Regions from separate parts of the Streptomyces sp. NPDC058157 genome, predicted to be linked through region 1. Evidence: riboswitches for the same ligand, from Rfam matches in the RefSeq annotation. Region 1 holds a riboswitch; the other holds the start of a gene.

Region 1 (7,671 bases):
CTTGTCCTGGTCCCAGGCCACGGCATGCGGGGCCAACTGCTCCTGGGCGAAGTCGAGGGTGACCTCGGCGAGGGCGAGCTGGTCCTCGGTGAGGGTGGTGGTCACGGCGCTCACCCCATCGTCGGGATGGTGAAGCTCGCGCCCTCCTTGACCCCGGAGGGCCAGCGCGAGGTGACGGTCTTGGTACGGGTGTAGAAGCGGATCGAGTCCGGCCCGTGCTGGTTGAGGTCGCCGAAGCCGGACTTCTTCCAGCCGCCGAACGTGTGGTACGCGACCGGCACCGGGATCGGGACGTTGACGCCGACCATGCCGGTGTTGACCCGGCGGGTGAACTCGCGGGCGGTGTCCCCGTCCCGGGTGAAGATCGCGACGCCGTTGCCGAAGGGGTGCTCGCTCGGCAGGCGCAGCGCCTCCTCGAAGTCGGCGGCGCGGACCACCGACAGGACGGGGCCGAAGATCTCCTCGCGGTGGATGCGCATCTGCGGGGAGACCCGGTCGAAGAGCGAGGCTCCCGCGAAATAGCCGTTCTCGTGCCCGTCCAGGGTGAACCCGCGCCCGTCGACGACGAGTTCGGCGCCCTCGTTGACGCCGATGTCGACATAGCGGCGCACCCGGTCGAGGGCGTCGCGGCTGACCAGGGGACCGAAGTCGGCGTCGGGGTCGTCCGAGCGCCCGATCTTCAGGGTCGCGATCCGGTCCTTGAGCGCCGCCACCAGCCGGTCGGCGGTCTCCTCGCCCACGGGGACGGCCACGGAGATCGCCATGCAGCGTTCGCCCGCCGAGCCGTAGCCGGCGCCGATCAGGGCGTCGACGGCCTGGTCGAGGTCGGCGTCCGGCATCACGATCATGTGGTTCTTGGCCCCGCCGAAGCACTGGGCGCGCTTGCCGTGCGCGGCGGCGGTGGCGTAGATGTGCGCGGCGATCGGCGTGGAGCCGACGAAGCCCAGGGCCTGGACGCGGGGGTCCTCGAGGAGGGTGTCGACGGCTTCCTTGCCGCCGTTGACCACGTTGAGGACGCCCGGCGGCAAGCCGGCTTCCAGGAACAGCTCCGCGAGGCGCAGCGGTACGGAGGGATCGCGCTCGGACGGCTTGAGGATGAACGCGTTCCCGCAGGCCAGAGCGGGTGCGGCTTGCCACAGCGGGATCATGGCGGGGAAGTTGAACGGGGTGATGCCGGCGACGACGCCGAGGGGGCTGCGCAGGGAGTGCACGTCGATGCCGGTGCCGGCGTTGTCGGTGAACTCCCCCTTGAGAAGGTGGGGGATGCCTGCGGCGAACTCGACTACCTCCAGGCCGCGTTGCAGGTCGCCGTGGGCGTCGGCGACGGTCTTGCCGTGCTCGGCGGACAGCAGCCGCGCGAGGCTGTCGCGCTCGCCTTCGACGAGCTGGAGGAAGCGCAGCAGCACGCGGGCCCGGCGCTGCGGGTTCCACTGCCCCCATTCCGCCTGCGCCTCTTCGGCGTTGGCGATCGCCGCCTCGGTGTCGGCTCGTCCCGCGAGCGGGACCCGGGCCTGGACGGTGCCGGTGTTGGGGTCGTACACGTCGGCGAAGAGGCCGGAGGTTCCGGTGGTGTGCTTCCCGCCGATGAAATGGGTGAGTTCACGGACCATGGGTGCCTGCTCTCGTCAGGTTGGATCCGGGGATGGCACGGCACGCCGACGGACCGCACCCGGGTGGGGGTGCGCCGCGGGGGAAAGCCGTGAGAACTACGAGCGCGCGAAATCGGTGTGTGCGCGCTCCGCCGGATCACCAGGGTCGTGGGTACAAACCGGTGCCATGCGTGTCTGCTCCATCCTCGTGGACAACACGGAACATCCGCGGCCGGTATCCTGACTCCCGGATCCCCGCGCGCCGCCCGCCTTCCCGACAGACCTCGTCAGTGGCGTGTGGATGGCAGCACACTCCCCGGTCACAGTGGCGGGACCGTGCCGGTTTCTCACCGGCTTCCCTGCACCGCGGACCTTGTGCCACGAACATATAGTTGGACGTCCTAGTAAGTCCAGAGCCGACGCTCGGGCGGGCCTGGAGCCGACGTGTGCGCAGATCGCTCAGTCCTGGTCGGTCCGAAGGCGCTGCCGTTCTCGTCCACCGCAAGGGCGCGGCCCAGCGGCGGGACCGCCCGCTGGGGGCAGCTCAGGCGGAAGGTCTTGCCGCCGCTGGTGGAGGTTGTCTCGTCGCGCCACACCAGCCGCGAGACGGTGGAGGCGTCCGCCTGCGACACCCTGGGCAAGACGGTCATCCGCTCCCAGGACCGGGCGGGATTCGTCTGCGGAGGGTGCAGGCGGGCCTGCTGGGCCGCAAGATCGGCCGGGGGTTCCACCCCTACGACCGGGACTGCCGAGGGACCCGGTGGAGCGGCCGGGTGCCTGGCCGGGATGCCGTGCGGCGGTGGTGCGTCAGCTCTGGGCGGGGGCCTCGCCCGCCTGGTCGGTGGCGGCGTCGGCGGCGGCCGCCTTCTCACGCATCTTCCGCACCAGCTCCGCCTTGCGGTCGGCGGCGCCCTGGCGGTCCAGGTTGCGGTGCGGACCGTTGTTCTGCCGTTCGGCGCGGGACTGCCTCTTGCGCTGGCCGCCGCCCTGGCCCACGGGGTTGTTGATGTTCTTGCTGTCGGTCACGGGTTCTCCCGGTGGTGATGTGCAGTGATCTGTGGATTCATCGGTGGGGGGACGGGCGCGGCGACGTGGAAGGGCGTCAGCAGGGGCCCGTCAGGCCCTCACTCGAAAATCGGTGTCTGGAAGAACATGACAACGACGTTACCCGGTTTCGCGGGCCCCGCGGCCACCGGACCGGGTTCCCGCGGCAGGGCTCCCGCCGGCACGGCGTAGCCGTCGCGCCGGGAACGGCGGCCCGGTCCGGCGCCCTCAGCCCGACTGCGGCCGGGCCGCGGCGCCGTCCCCGGACTCCGGTCCGGTGACGGTGATGGCCCCCGACGGACACACCCCGGCGGCCATCCGCGCGGCCGCGAGCAGGGCGGCGTCCGGTGCGGTCCGCAGCAGGACCACCAGGCCGTCGTCGGGATCCTGGTCGAACACGCCGGGGGCGGTCATGGCGCACATCCCGGCGCCGATGCAGCGTGCGCGGTCGACGTCCAGGCGGGCCGGGTTCACCGCGGGTCCCAGGTGACCGGCAGGCTCTTGACGCCGTAGATGTCGGCGGTCTCCGGGCGCAGCCGGACCTCGTCGGCCGGTACGGCCAGGCGCAGCGTCGGGAAGCGGTCCAGCAGCGCGCGGAACGCCACCCGCATCTCGACGCGGGCCAGTTGCTGGCCCAGGCACTGGTGGATGCCGTGGCTGAAGGCCAGGTGGCCGTCGTACGGGCGCCGGATGTCGAGCGCGTCCGGGTCGGTGAAGCGGGCGGGGTCGCGGTTGGCGGTGTTGAACGACAGCACGACCGTCGTGCCGGCCTCGATGGTGTGGCCGCCCACCTCGACGTCCTCCAGCGCCGTGCGGTGGAAGGTCTTGGCGACGCTCAGGTAGCGCAGCAGCTCCTCCACCGCCCCGTCGGTGAGCGAGGGGTCGGCGCGCAGGGCGGCCAGCTGCTCCGGGTTGCTCAGCAGGGCGAACGTGCCGAGGGAGAGCATGTTCGCGGTGGTGTCGAAGCCGGCCGCCAGCAGGATGAGGCTGATCCCCTTGAGCTCCTCGTCCGTCAGATCGCTGTCGGTGAGCTCGCTCAGCACGTCGTCGGTGGGGTGGGCCCGCTTCGCCGCCACCAGGCGCGCGAGGTACTCCTGGGTGGCGGTGTAGGCGGCGATCAGCTCCTCGTCGCCGACCTCCCCGCCCATGAACGCGTCGATCTGCTCCTGGAAGGAGGCGCGGTCCTCGTAGGGCACGCCGAGGATCTCGCAGATCACGATGGTGGGGATGGGCTTGGCGAACGCGGTCACCAGGTCGGCCGAGGGACCCGCCGCCTCCATGGCGTCCAGGCACTCGGCGGTGATCTGCCCGATGCGCTCGGTCAGCATCCGCATCCGCCGCACGGTGAACTTCCCCACCAGGGGCTTGCGGTAGCGGCCGTGCTGCGGCTCGTCCATCAGGAGGAACTCGCCGGGCGGGGCCGCGGGGAGCTCGAAGTCGACGATGTTCATCAGCTCCTTGCGCGAGCTGAAGCGGGGGTCCGCCAGCACCGACCGCACCAGGTCGTACCCGGTGATCAGCCAGCCGGGCTTCCCGCCGACGTGGGTGAAGCGGCTGATGGGACCGTGCCGCTGGGCCTCGCTCAGCTCGGCCGGCGGGTCGAAGGGGCACCCGGACCGGCGTTCCGTCGGCATCGCCTCGACCGTGTGCGGGGACTCGCTCATGACGCTTTCCTCATCTCGCGATATGACGCGTTTTCTGTCCCTCGAAAGCTACGTTGCATTCATCATGCAGTCAACGGATTGCATGCATATGTGCAGGTGAATGGCGGTAAATTGATGCAATGGCCCTGTCGTCGAATGCAACGGTGCGTTGCAATGGATGGTGGTGAAGGCAATGGGCGGGCGGGTCGGTCAGCCGGTCGGTCGGTCGGCCGGTCAGGCGTCGAGGGCGGTGATGATCTCGTCCGTGGTCCCGATCCGGCCGAGGCGGGGGAAGATCTTGCCGAAGGTGTGGGCGTGGGAATCGGCGTCGGTGTCGGTGGTGGCGTCCTCGGCGAAGGTCAGCTCGTAGCTGTGCTCCCAGGCCGAGCGGGCGGTGGATTCCACTCCGATGCTGGTCGAGATGCCGCCCAGCACGATCCCCGTGACCCCGCGGCGCCGCAGTTGCAGGTCGAGCTCGGTGCCGGTGAACGCGCCCCAGTGGCGCTTGGTGACCACGATGTCGCCGTCGCCGACGAGCCCGGGCGGGAACACGGAGAACTCGGCCGGCGGGGCGGCGGTGGGCCCGGGACGTTCGGCGCGGCCGCGGGGCAGGTCACCGCCGTCGGGGGACCAGGCCACCCTGACCAGTACGACCGGGAGCCGGCGGGCGCGGAAGGCCTCGGCGAGCCGGATCCCCTGCGCCAGGATCCGGTCGGCGGGGGTGGCGGTGGGCAGGGCCAGGATGCCCTGCTGGAGGTCGATCAGGACCAGGGCGGTGGTGCGGTCGAGGCTGAGGTCGGACATGGGTGGCTCCTCGGTGGTTCGGCTCCCGGCGGCGGTCCGCCGGGGCGTGGGGTGCGGGGCGGCCTCGCCGTGGCGCCGGTGACGCGGGGGATCAGTCCTCGGCCAGCCGCCGCAGCAGGGCGGCCGCTTCGGCGACGGTCCGCCGTTCGGGTCCGGTGAGGCGTTCGGCCATCAGCTCGGCGAGCCGCCCGTGACCCGCGGCCTTGCGGTCGTGCAGGAAGCCGCGCCCGCGGGCGGTCAGGGCGATGTACCGGCGGCGCCCGTCGGTGGGGTCCGCGGCGCGCTCCACGTACCCGCCGGCCTGCAGGGCGTCGACGGTGGCGATGACCGACTGGGGGCGGATCCGCTCTGCCCTGGCCAGGTCGGTGGCGGTCATCGGCCCTTCCCGCTCCAGGCGCTTGAGCACGGACGTCTGCGACAGGGTGACCTCCCCGGACGCGGAGGTCGCGCGCATCCGCCGCACCAGCAGGCTCACGGCCAGTTGCAGTTCCTCGGCCGTCTCCAGCAGTTCCCGGTCGTCGCCCATGGCCGGAGCATAACGGTCAAACAGTCAAACTACCAAGGTTGACTTACTGATGACCCCCTACCCGGGTAGGGGGTCGTTTGGCGCTGCGGAGGGACGCGGTCTACGAGGGCCGGAACCTAGATTCGAGGTGTCGGCAGAGGGGCCGGCCCGAGAGTGGGGAAAGAGACCATGGCTGTCATCGCGCCGCGCCGCACCACCGCCGCCACCGACGCCGCGCAGGCCCGGCCGGGGCTCCTGCGGACGGAGTTCGTGCGCCGCGTCGGGCACGCCGCCCTGCTCCTGCCGGTCCTGCTGGGGACCGCGGGCGCGGTGGCGGCCGGCCGGGCCGACGTGGCGCGGCGCTGGTGGGCCCGTTCCGCCGGGCAGGGGCCGGCCGCGCCGGCCGGCCGCGAGGGGCCCGGGAGCGCCCGGCTGCTGGCGCACTCGCTGCTCTGTCTCCCGCTGGGCCTCCTGACGTTGATACCGCTCGGGGTACAAGTCCTCTTCGTGCTGCGCGGGATGCTGTACCCGGTGGTCCAGGCCGGTCCCTACACCACCGCGTGGGGCGGACCGTCCCTGGCCGGGGCCTGGCTGGCGCACTTCGGGGTCGGCCTGCTGTCCGCGGCCGTCGGGCTGGGCGTCCTGTGGCTGCTGGACCGGCTGCACACCCGGCTGGCGGGCGGTATGTGGGGCCGCCGGGTCGGCATATGGCCGGTGCTGGGCGTCGTGGCCTCGTTCGTGGCCGGCGTCATGCTGGTCATCGCCTGGACGCATCAGCTGTGACCCCGGTCCGGATCCCCGCCGTCGCCGTACGATGATCGCGATGAAGATCAGCTTTCCGGAACGCCGACTCCGGGCCCTCGCCGCCGACTTGGGCGCCGCCGTGTGGGGCGACCTGGCACGGCCGTCGATCCCCTTCCCGGGCGGCCCGCGCGGACGGCGGACCCTGACCGCGGTGGTCTGGCTCCTGGCGGTGACGCTCTACTTCGCCGGAACCCTGGACCTCGCCCAGCACTACCGCCTGGGCTACGGCCCGGCCATGGCCCTGACCGTCGCCCGCGTCGTCCCGGTCGTCCTGGCCCTCAGCCGCCCCCGCACGGCCTGGTGCACCCAGCTCGTCGTGACGGTGGCGGTCGCCGCCCTGACCCGGCCCTCCTCCCCGGCGGAGCCCTGGCCCTGGGCCGTGACCTCCGTGCTCGCCCTCACGGTGACGCTCACCGTGGTCGGGCTGCGGGCCTCCCGCCGCGCGATCCTGGCCATGTGGCTGGAGGTGCTGGCCGCCGGAGCCGTGCTGGCCGCGCTGGTCCCGCGGCACGGAGGCTGGTTCGCACTGCTGCCGCTGACCGTCATCCTCGCGGTGGCCGCCATTACCGTGAATGCGGTCCGCGGCCGCGGCGACGTCCAGGCCCGCCTCGCCCTGGCCGAGGAGCGCGGCGCCGCCGAGGAGGCCAGGGCCTCCCTCCTGGAGGAGCGGGCCCGCATAGCCCGCGAACTCCACGACGTGGTGGCCCACCACATGTCCGTGATCACCGTGCAGGCCGACAGCGCCCCCTACCGCGTGGCCGACGTCTCCCCCGGCGCCGCCGAGGAGTTCGGGGCGATAGCCGCCGAAGCACGCCGCTCACTGGCGGAGATGCGCCGCCTGCTGCACGTCCTGCGCAACGAGGAGTCCCCGGACGGCGAGAACACCCCGCAGCCGGGCCTGCGGGACCTGCCCGCCCTCGTGGAGACCACGCGCCGCGCCGGGGTCGACGTCCGGCTGGACCTGGACGGCCGGATCGGCGAGCTGCCCGCGGCGGTCGGGCTGTCCGCCTACCGCCTGGTCCAGGAGGCGTTGAGCAACGTGGTGCGCCACGCGCCCGGCGCCCGGGCGGACATCCGGGTCCGGCAGGGCGGAGCCGCACTGCACATCGGTGTCGTCAACGAGCCGCCGCCGCAGGGGCGCCGGGCCGCGGAACCCGTCGAGCGGCGGGCCGGCGGCCACGGCCTGGTCGGCATGCGGGAGCGGGTCGCCATGCTCGACGGCGAGTTCACCGCCGAGCCCCTCACCGGGGGCGGCTTCCGGGTCGCCGCGGTCCTGCCCGTA
Region 2 (7,671 bases), on a different contig from region 1:
GGCCCTCGCCGCCGCGTCGGCACTCCTCACCGGGTGCGGTGGGGGCGCGGCGCCCGGGCCCAAGGGCTGGGAGCCCGACGACGCGCTCCAGCGGGCCGACGAGACCCTGGGCAAGGACGTCGCGGCCGGGGCCCGTGTGACGATGCGGGGCACCGGGTTCCTGAAGGCCGGGATGGAGAAGGACCTGGAGACCGGCGGGGAGCGCCCGTACCGCTTCGACATCGCCTGCGACAGCGAGGAGAGCCCCCGGGTCACCCTGCTGCTGTCCCGTGACGGCGGCTCCGGGGAGCGCTCGTTCGACGTGTCGTGCACCGCCGGGGAGGTGACCCGGCTGAACCTCCCCGCGGGCCCGGCGCTCAACGCGCACATCGACCCCGCCCCGGAGGAGGACTCCCCGCCGGCGGGCGTCGTGTCGTGGCAGCTGCTCACCCTCGACCCGGCGACGGTCAAGGGCTGCCCGGACGTACTGGCGGGCTGCCCGGGCTGAGCGGAGGCCGCCGCACGGAGCGACGACGGCCCGGCCCGGGGCGCACCGCCCCGGGCCGGGCCGCGTTCACCTCACGTCACCCGCACCGGCACCCGCACCCGCACGGTCACGGGTAGCGGCGCGGGGTCCACGTCACGCGTGACCCGTCGGGCCGCTCGGTCACCTGCGTCTGCGAGGAGCCGATCAGCAGGATCGTCCGCATGTCCACCTCGGACGGCTCCAGTTCGGCCAGCGTGACGATCCGCACCGACTGCTCGGGCCCGCCCACGTCCCGGGCCACGACCACCGGGGTCTGCGGCGCGCGCAGCTCCAGCAGCAGCTCCTTCGCCCGTTCCACCTGCCAGGTCCGGCTGCGCGAGCCGGGGTTGTACAGGGCGAGGACCAGGTCGGCGGCGGCGGCCGCGCGCAGCCGCTCCGCGATGACCTCCCACGGCTTGAGCCGGTCGGAGAGCGAGACGGTGGCGTAGTCGTGGCCCAGCGGGGCCCCGGCCGCGGCGGCCGCCGCGTTGGCCGCCGTCACCCCGGGCAGCACCCGCACCGGCACGTCCGCGTACGCGGCCTGGCCGGCCACCTCCAGGACCGCGGTGGCCATGGCGAAGACCCCGGGGTCGCCGCCGGAGACCACGGCCACCCGCTTGCCGCGCCGGGCGAGGTCGAGGGCGAACTCGGCGCGCTCGGACTCCACCTTGTTGTCGGAGCCGTGCCGCACCTGGCCCGGCTTGACCGGCACCCGGTCCAGGTACGTGGTGTAGCCGACCAGCACCTCGGCGTCGGCCAGCGCCCGCTTCGTCTCAGGGGTCAGCCACAGCGGCCCGGCCGGGCCGGTGCCGACGACCACGACCTCACCGGGGCCGGACGGCACGCTGCCCGGGTTGCCGATCCGGCTGGGCACGACGGCGACGGCGAAGTACGGGACGCTGTCGGGGTCGGTGTCGGCCAGGACGCCGGTCCGCTCGCCCTCCATCGTGGCGCGCTCGACGTAACGGGCCTCCGCGAGGCGTCCGCTGCCCTCCATGGCCCGCCGGACGGCGGGGAAGGTGCGGCCGAGCTTCATGACGACCGCCGAGTCGGTGGCGGCGAGGCGGGCGGTGAGCTCCTCCTCGGGCAGGGTGCCGGGCAGGATCGTCAGCACCTCCTCGCCCTCGACCAGCGGGGTGCCGAGGCGGGCGGCGGCGGCGCTGACCGAGGTGACGCCGGGGACGACCTCGGCCTCGTAGCGGTCCGCGAGCCGCTTGTGCATGTGCATGTACGAGCCGTAGAAGAGCGGGTCGCCCTCCGCGAGCACGGCGACGGTCCGGCCGGCGTCCAGGTGCGCGGCCAGCCGGGCGGCGGAGGCCTCGTAGAACTCCTCCATCGCGCCCTGGTAGCCGCCGGGGTGGTCGGTGGTCTCGGTGGTGACCGGGTAGACCAGCGGTTCCTCGACGTGGTCGGCGCGCAGGTGCTTCGCGGCGATCGAGCGGGCGATGGAACGGCCGTGGCGGGCGCTGTGGTACGCGACCACGTCGGCCTCGGCGATCGCCTCGACGGCCCTCAGGGTCATCAGCGACGGGTCGCCGGGCCCGAGCCCGACCCCGTAGAGCTTGCCCTTGCCGGTGCTGCTGCTCATTCTTCCTCGCTCGCGATCGCGTTGACCGCGGCGGCGGCGATGGCGCTGCCGCCGCGCCGGCCGCGCACGATGAGGTGGTCGAGGCCCGAGGGGTGGGCGGCTAGGGCGTCCTTGGACTCGGCCGCGCCGATGAAGCCGACGGGCACGCCGATGACGGCCGCGGGGCGCGGGGCGCCCTCCTCGATCATCTCCAGCAGCCGGAACAGCGCGGTCGGGGCGTTGCCGACGGCGATCACGGAGTTCTCCAACAGCCCCCGGTCGCGCCAGACTTCGAGGGCGGCGGCGCTGCGGGTGGTGCCCATCTTCGCGGCGAGCGCGGGCACGGCCGGGTCGGAGAGGGTGCAGATCACCTCGTTGTCGGCGGGCAGCCGCTTGCGGGTGACGCCGCTGGCGACCATCTGCACGTCGCACAGGATCGGCGCGCCGGCGTGCAGGGCGGCACGGGCCCGCAGGACCACGTCGGGGGTGTAGCCGAGGTCCTGGGGGAGGTCGGTCATGCCACAGGCGTGAATCATGCGCACCGCGACCTGGGCGACCGAGGCGGGCAGCCCGGAGAGGTCCGCCTCGGCGCGGATCGTGGCAAAGGACTGGCGGTAGATCGCGGCGCCGTCCTTCTCGTACTCGAACACGGTGTACTCGCTCATTTCTTCACTGCGGCTTCGGTTGTGGTGGGGGTGGTGCGTGCGGCCGTGAGGGCGGCCGCCAGATCTGCGTGCGGCACGGGCCGCGCGTCGAGTTCGTAGCCGTCGGGGGTGGCGACGAGGTCCACCCACGCGGTGCCGCGCGGATGCCCGCACCGGCGGGCGCACCCCGACCAGTGCACCGGCAGCTCCGCGGCGGCCTCCTGTACTTCTACGACGGCACGCGCGTCGGCGCGTACGTCCGCGAGGGACTTGGCGCAACCGGGCTTGCCCGTACAGGCCGTGACGGTCCGCCAGGGGGATCCGGGCCGGACGACGAGGCCGGCCGTCTCGATGCGGCCGCCGCTGTCGGCCGCGGCGCGCGGGAGGACGACGCTGCGCCACGGGCTGACGCGCAGCTCGCCGTCGGCGGCTTCGGCCAGCACCCGCCACTGCGCGGCGCCGACCCGCCCGAGCGGGGGCAGCACGCACAGCCCGGCCGCGCCCACGCGCCCCGGCCGGGGCGGCTCGGCGTACGGCCACGCCACCGCGGGCACGCGGACGGCCGCGATCCCCGCCTCGGCCAGCCGTCGCACGAACTCCCCCGCATCCAGCGCGTGTTCACCGGGCAGCTCGGCGACCCGCCAGGGCCGGGTCCCGGCCGCGCCGGCGGCGTCGAGGAAGTACTCGGCGGCCAGCAGCGCAGCGGAGGCCGCATCGCCCCCGCCGACCCCGACGGCGTCGGCAGCACCCCCGAGCCGCACCAGCACCTGCCAGCCGGGGCCAGCACCGCTCACGGGGCCGGCACCGCTCACGGGGCCGGCGCCGTACGCAGGGCCGCCTCCGCGGCCCGGTCGCGGGCCGGCACCGACAGAGGGGCCAGGGCCGTCACCGGCGCCGGGGCGGGCGTCGCCGGGACCGGGGCAGGCGTCGCCGGGGCCGTCACCGCCGGAACCACGGCCGGGGCGAGCGTCGTCGGCGCCGGGGCGGGCGTCGCCCGGGCCGCGGCCGGGGCCGTCCTGGCCCTCGCGGCCTTCTCCGCCCGCGGGACCGGTACCTTCCCGGCCCTCCTCGCCGTCCGCGCCCGCGGCCATCACGGTCACGTCCGGGTCGAGGGCGGCCACGTCCCCGCGTCCGTCGTCGAGGGCGAACAGGAACCGCCCGGACAGGTCCGCGGCCCGCGCACTGGCGCACAGCAGCCGGTCGAGTTCCCGGACCCAGCCGACGACTTGGGCCCCGGCCGCCGGGGTGGCCACGATGTTGCGCACCCGCTCGTGGCCGGGCGCAGGCAGCAGCCCGGCGGCGTCCAGCAGCTCCGCGAGCCCGCCGCCGCACCCGTCGGCGAGGCCGCGCAGCTGGACGTTGCCGCGGGAGGTGAGTTCCAGGTGCCCGTCGCCGAACCGCTCGGCGGCGTCCGCGAGCGCGAGGGCCTGCCGGGTGGTGAGCAGCCCGCCGGGGATCCGGACGCGCGCGAGGTACCCGTCGTCGGCGGCGTGCAGCCGCAGCGCGCCGGGGCAGGCGTCGCCGCGTTCACGTATGACGGGTTCGTCCCGCGATGCGGCGGAAGGTGGCTGGGGCGGCATGGCCGCGAGCATACCCACGATTCCCCACCCCCGACCTGTGTCCGTCGCCACCCCGACCGGGGGCTCCCGCTCCGACGCACCCCGCGCCCCACCAGCGGCACCCCACGGACCACGCCGGCCGATTCCAGCCCCGCCGGCGCTTGAGGCGCGGAGTCTGGGGCGGAGCCCCTGGGCCACCTCCCAGCGGCAGCCGGGGGAGAAACGGCGAAGGGGCGGGGCGGGGAGAGGCTCCGCGCAGCGGCCCCGCCCCCGCACCCGCCCCCCACGTTTGCGGCGCAACCCCAAGGGCAGAGCTCCGGCAGCGGTGCCGCACCCGACCGACCCCACCTCCCGGCCAGGGAAAAGGCCACCTAAGATGACCTTCCGGCGGACCACTCGGCCCGTCACCGCCGAGGACGGCGACATGGGAGGAAGCCCGGTGCGATTCCGGCGCGGTCCCGCCACTGTGAGCCCCGCGGAGCGATCCGCGGGGTGAGTCAGGAACTCCCGCTGTCCTCACTGCCCGGGGCGCGGAAACCCCGAGGAAGGCCTGCCGCCGCATGATCCTGCTGCTGTCGACGTCCGACACCGATCTGCTCAGCGCCCGCGCCGCGAACATCGCCGGCGGCCCCGTGCCGTACCGGTTCGCGAACCCCTCCCGCCTCCCCCTCGACGACCTCCCCGGCCTCCTCGACGGCGCCGAGCTGGTCGTCGTGCGCCTCCTCGGCGGCCTGCGCGCCTGGCAGGACGGCCTCGACGTGCTCCTCGCCGCCGACCAGACCCGCCCCGTGGTGGTCCTGACCGGCGAACAGGCCCCGGACGCCCAGCTGATGGAGGCCTCCACGGTCCCGATCGGCATCGCCGCCGAGGCCCACCGCTACCTCGCGCACGGCGGCCCGGCCAACCTCGACCAGCTGGCCCGGTTCCTCTCCGACACGGTCCTGCTCACCGGCCACGGCTTCGAGCCCCCGGCCGCCTCCCCCACCTGGGGCCCCCTGGAGCGCCCCGCCACGGAGGCGACCGGCCCCCAGGTCGCGGTGCTCTACTACCGCGCCCACCAGATGAGCGGCAACACCGCCTTCGTGCACGCCCTCTGCGACGCCGTCGAGGCCAAGGGCGGCCGCCCGCTCCCCCTCTACGTCTCCTCCCTGCGCACCCCGGAGCCGGAGCTCCTCGACGCCCTGGCCTCCGCCGACGCCATCGTCACCACCGTCCTCGCCGCCGGCGGCACCCGACCCGCCACCGCCTCCGCGGGCGGGGACGACGAGTCCTGGGACGCGGGCGCCCTGGCCGGTCTCGGCGTGCCGATCCTCCAGGCCCTGTGCCTGACGGGCTCCCGCAGCACCTGGGAGGAGAACGACGAGGGCCTCTCCCCCCTCGACGCCGCCACGCAGGTCGCCGTGCCCGAGTTCGACGGCCGCCTCATCACCGTCCCGTTCTCCTTCAAGGAGATCGACGAGGACGGCCTGCCCGCCTACGTCGCCGACGCCGAGCGCGCCGCCCGCGTGGCCGGCATCGCCGTGCGCCACGCCCGCCTGCGCCACATCGAGCGCGCCGACAAGCGCGTCGCCCTCGTCCTCTCCGCGTACCCCACCAAGCACTCCCGCATCGGCAACGCGGTCGGCCTGGACACCCCGGCCAGCGCGGTGGAACTCCTGCGCACCCTCATCGCGGCCGGCTACGACTTCGGCCCCACCGCCGACATCCCGGGCCTGGTCTCGGGTGACGGCGACGAGCTGATCCGCGCCCTGATCGAGGCCGGCGGCCACGACCAGGACTGGCTCACCGAGGAGCAGCTGGCCCGCAACCCGGTCCGCATCCCGGCGGCCGACTACAAGCGCTGGTTCGCCGAGCTCCCCGCGGACCTGCGCGAGAGCGTCGAGGAACACTGGGGCGAGGCCCCCGGCAACATGTTCGTCGACCGCTCCGCCAACCCCGAGGGCGACATCGTCCTCGCCGCCCTGCGCCGCGGGAACCTCCTCATCCTGATCCAGCCGCCGCGCGGCTTCGGCGAGAACCCGATCGCGATCTACCACGACCCGGACCTGCCGCCCTCGCACCACTACCTGGCCGCGTACCGCTGGATCCAGGCGGCGGCGCAGGACGGCGGCTTCGGCGCCGACGCGATGATCCACCTGGGCAAGCACGGCAACCTCGAATGGCTGCCCGGCAAGAACGCCGGCCTGTCCGCCTCCTGCGCACCCGACGCCGCGCTCGGCGACCTCCCCCTCGTCTACCCCTTCCTGGTCAACGACCCGGGCGAGGGCACCCAGGCCAAGCGCCGGGTGCACGCCACCCTGGTCGACCACCTGGTCCCGCCGATGGCCCGCGCCGAGTCGTACGGCGACATCGCCCGCCTGGAGCAGCACCTGGACGAGTACGCCCAGATCAGCTCCATGGACCCGTCGAAGCTCCCCGCCATCCGCGCCCAGATCTGGACCCTGATCCAGGCGGCGAAGCTCGACCACGACCTCGGCCTGGAGGAGCGCCCCGACGACGACGGCTTCGACGACTTCCTGCTCCACGTCGACGGCTGGCTGTGCGAGGTCAAGGACGCCCAGATCCGCGACGGCCTGCACGTCCTGGGCGGCGCCCCGACCGGCGAGGCCCGGGTCAACCTGGTCCTCTCCATCCTCCGCGCCCGCCAGATCTGGGGCGGCACCTCCGCCCTCCCGGGCCTGCGCGAGGCCCTCGGCCTGGACGAGTCGGCCGCCACCCGCACCGCGGCGGACACGATCGAGGAGACGGCCCGCACCCTGGTCCAGGCGATGGAGGACGCGAACTGGTCCCCCGACGCGGTCGCCCCCGTCGCGGCGGGCCACCCGGCAGCCGTCCGCGACATCCTCACCTTCGCGGCGAACGAGGTCGTGCCCCGTCTGGCCGGCACAACGGACGAGATCGCGCACGTGGTCCGTGCCCTGGACGGCGGCTTCGTCCCGGCCGGCCCGTCGGGCTCGCCCCTCCGCGGCCTGGTCAACGTCCTCCCGACGGGCCGCAACTTCTACTCGGTCGACCCGAAGGCCGTCCCCTCCCGCCTCGCCTGGGAGACCGGTCAGGCCCTGGCCGACTCCCTGCTGGCCCGCTACCGCGCGGACCACGAGGACGAATGGCCCGCCTCGGTCGGCCTGTCCCTCTGGGGCACCAGTGCCATGCGCACGGCCGGCGACGACGTGGCCGAAGCCCTGGCCCTCCTCGGCGTCCGCCCGGTCTGGGACGAGGCCTCGCGCCGCGTCACGGGCATCGAGGCGATTCCCCTGTCGGAACTGAACCGCCCCCGCATCGACGTGACCCTCCGCATCTCGGGCTTCTTCCGCGACGCGTTCCCGCACGTCATCGGCCTCCTCGACGACGCGGTCCGCCTGGCGGCCTCCCTGGACGAACCGGCGGAATCGAACT

Evidence for each region. Region 1 has a riboswitch for cobalamin ahead of ACFVXK_RS26030 (CoA-acylating methylmalonate-semialdehyde dehydrogenase). Riboswitches for the same ligand answer to the same signal wherever they lie in the genome.
Region 2: linked by a shared signal. The riboswitch ahead of cobN (cobaltochelatase subunit CobN) and the one ahead of ACFVXK_RS26030 (CoA-acylating methylmalonate-semialdehyde dehydrogenase) in region 1 are both predicted to bind cobalamin.

Annotation. Positions count from the first base shown of each region.
Region 1 covers NZ_JBHVUQ010000120.1:12,014-19,684, reverse strand. The annotation lists gene ACFVXK_RS26035 (acyl-CoA dehydrogenase family protein) at 1-114, opposite strand, end outside; gene ACFVXK_RS26030 (CoA-acylating methylmalonate-semialdehyde dehydrogenase) at 111-1,610, opposite strand; cobalamin riboswitch at 1,802-1,987, opposite strand; partial or broken gene ACFVXK_RS26025 (3-hydroxybutyryl-CoA dehydrogenase) at 2,154-2,267, shown strand; gene ACFVXK_RS26020 (DUF6243 family protein) at 2,397-2,615, opposite strand; gene ACFVXK_RS26015 (ferredoxin) at 2,862-3,107, opposite strand; gene ACFVXK_RS26010 (cytochrome P450) at 3,104-4,297, opposite strand; gene ACFVXK_RS26005 (hydrolase) at 4,511-5,080, opposite strand; gene ACFVXK_RS26000 (MarR family winged helix-turn-helix transcriptional regulator) at 5,172-5,606, opposite strand; gene ACFVXK_RS25995 (hypothetical protein) at 5,775-6,368, shown strand; gene ACFVXK_RS25990 (sensor histidine kinase) at 6,409-7,671, shown strand, end outside.
Region 2 covers NZ_JBHVUQ010000031.1:12,895-20,565, forward strand. The annotation lists gene ACFVXK_RS10830 (hypothetical protein) at 1-487, shown strand, start outside; gene ACFVXK_RS10835 (precorrin-2 C(20)-methyltransferase) at 594-2,093, opposite strand; gene ACFVXK_RS10840 (precorrin-8X methylmutase) at 2,090-2,737, opposite strand; gene ACFVXK_RS10845 (nitrite reductase) at 2,734-4,296, opposite strand; cobalamin riboswitch at 4,646-4,803, shown strand; gene cobN (cobaltochelatase subunit CobN) at 4,836-7,671, shown strand, end outside.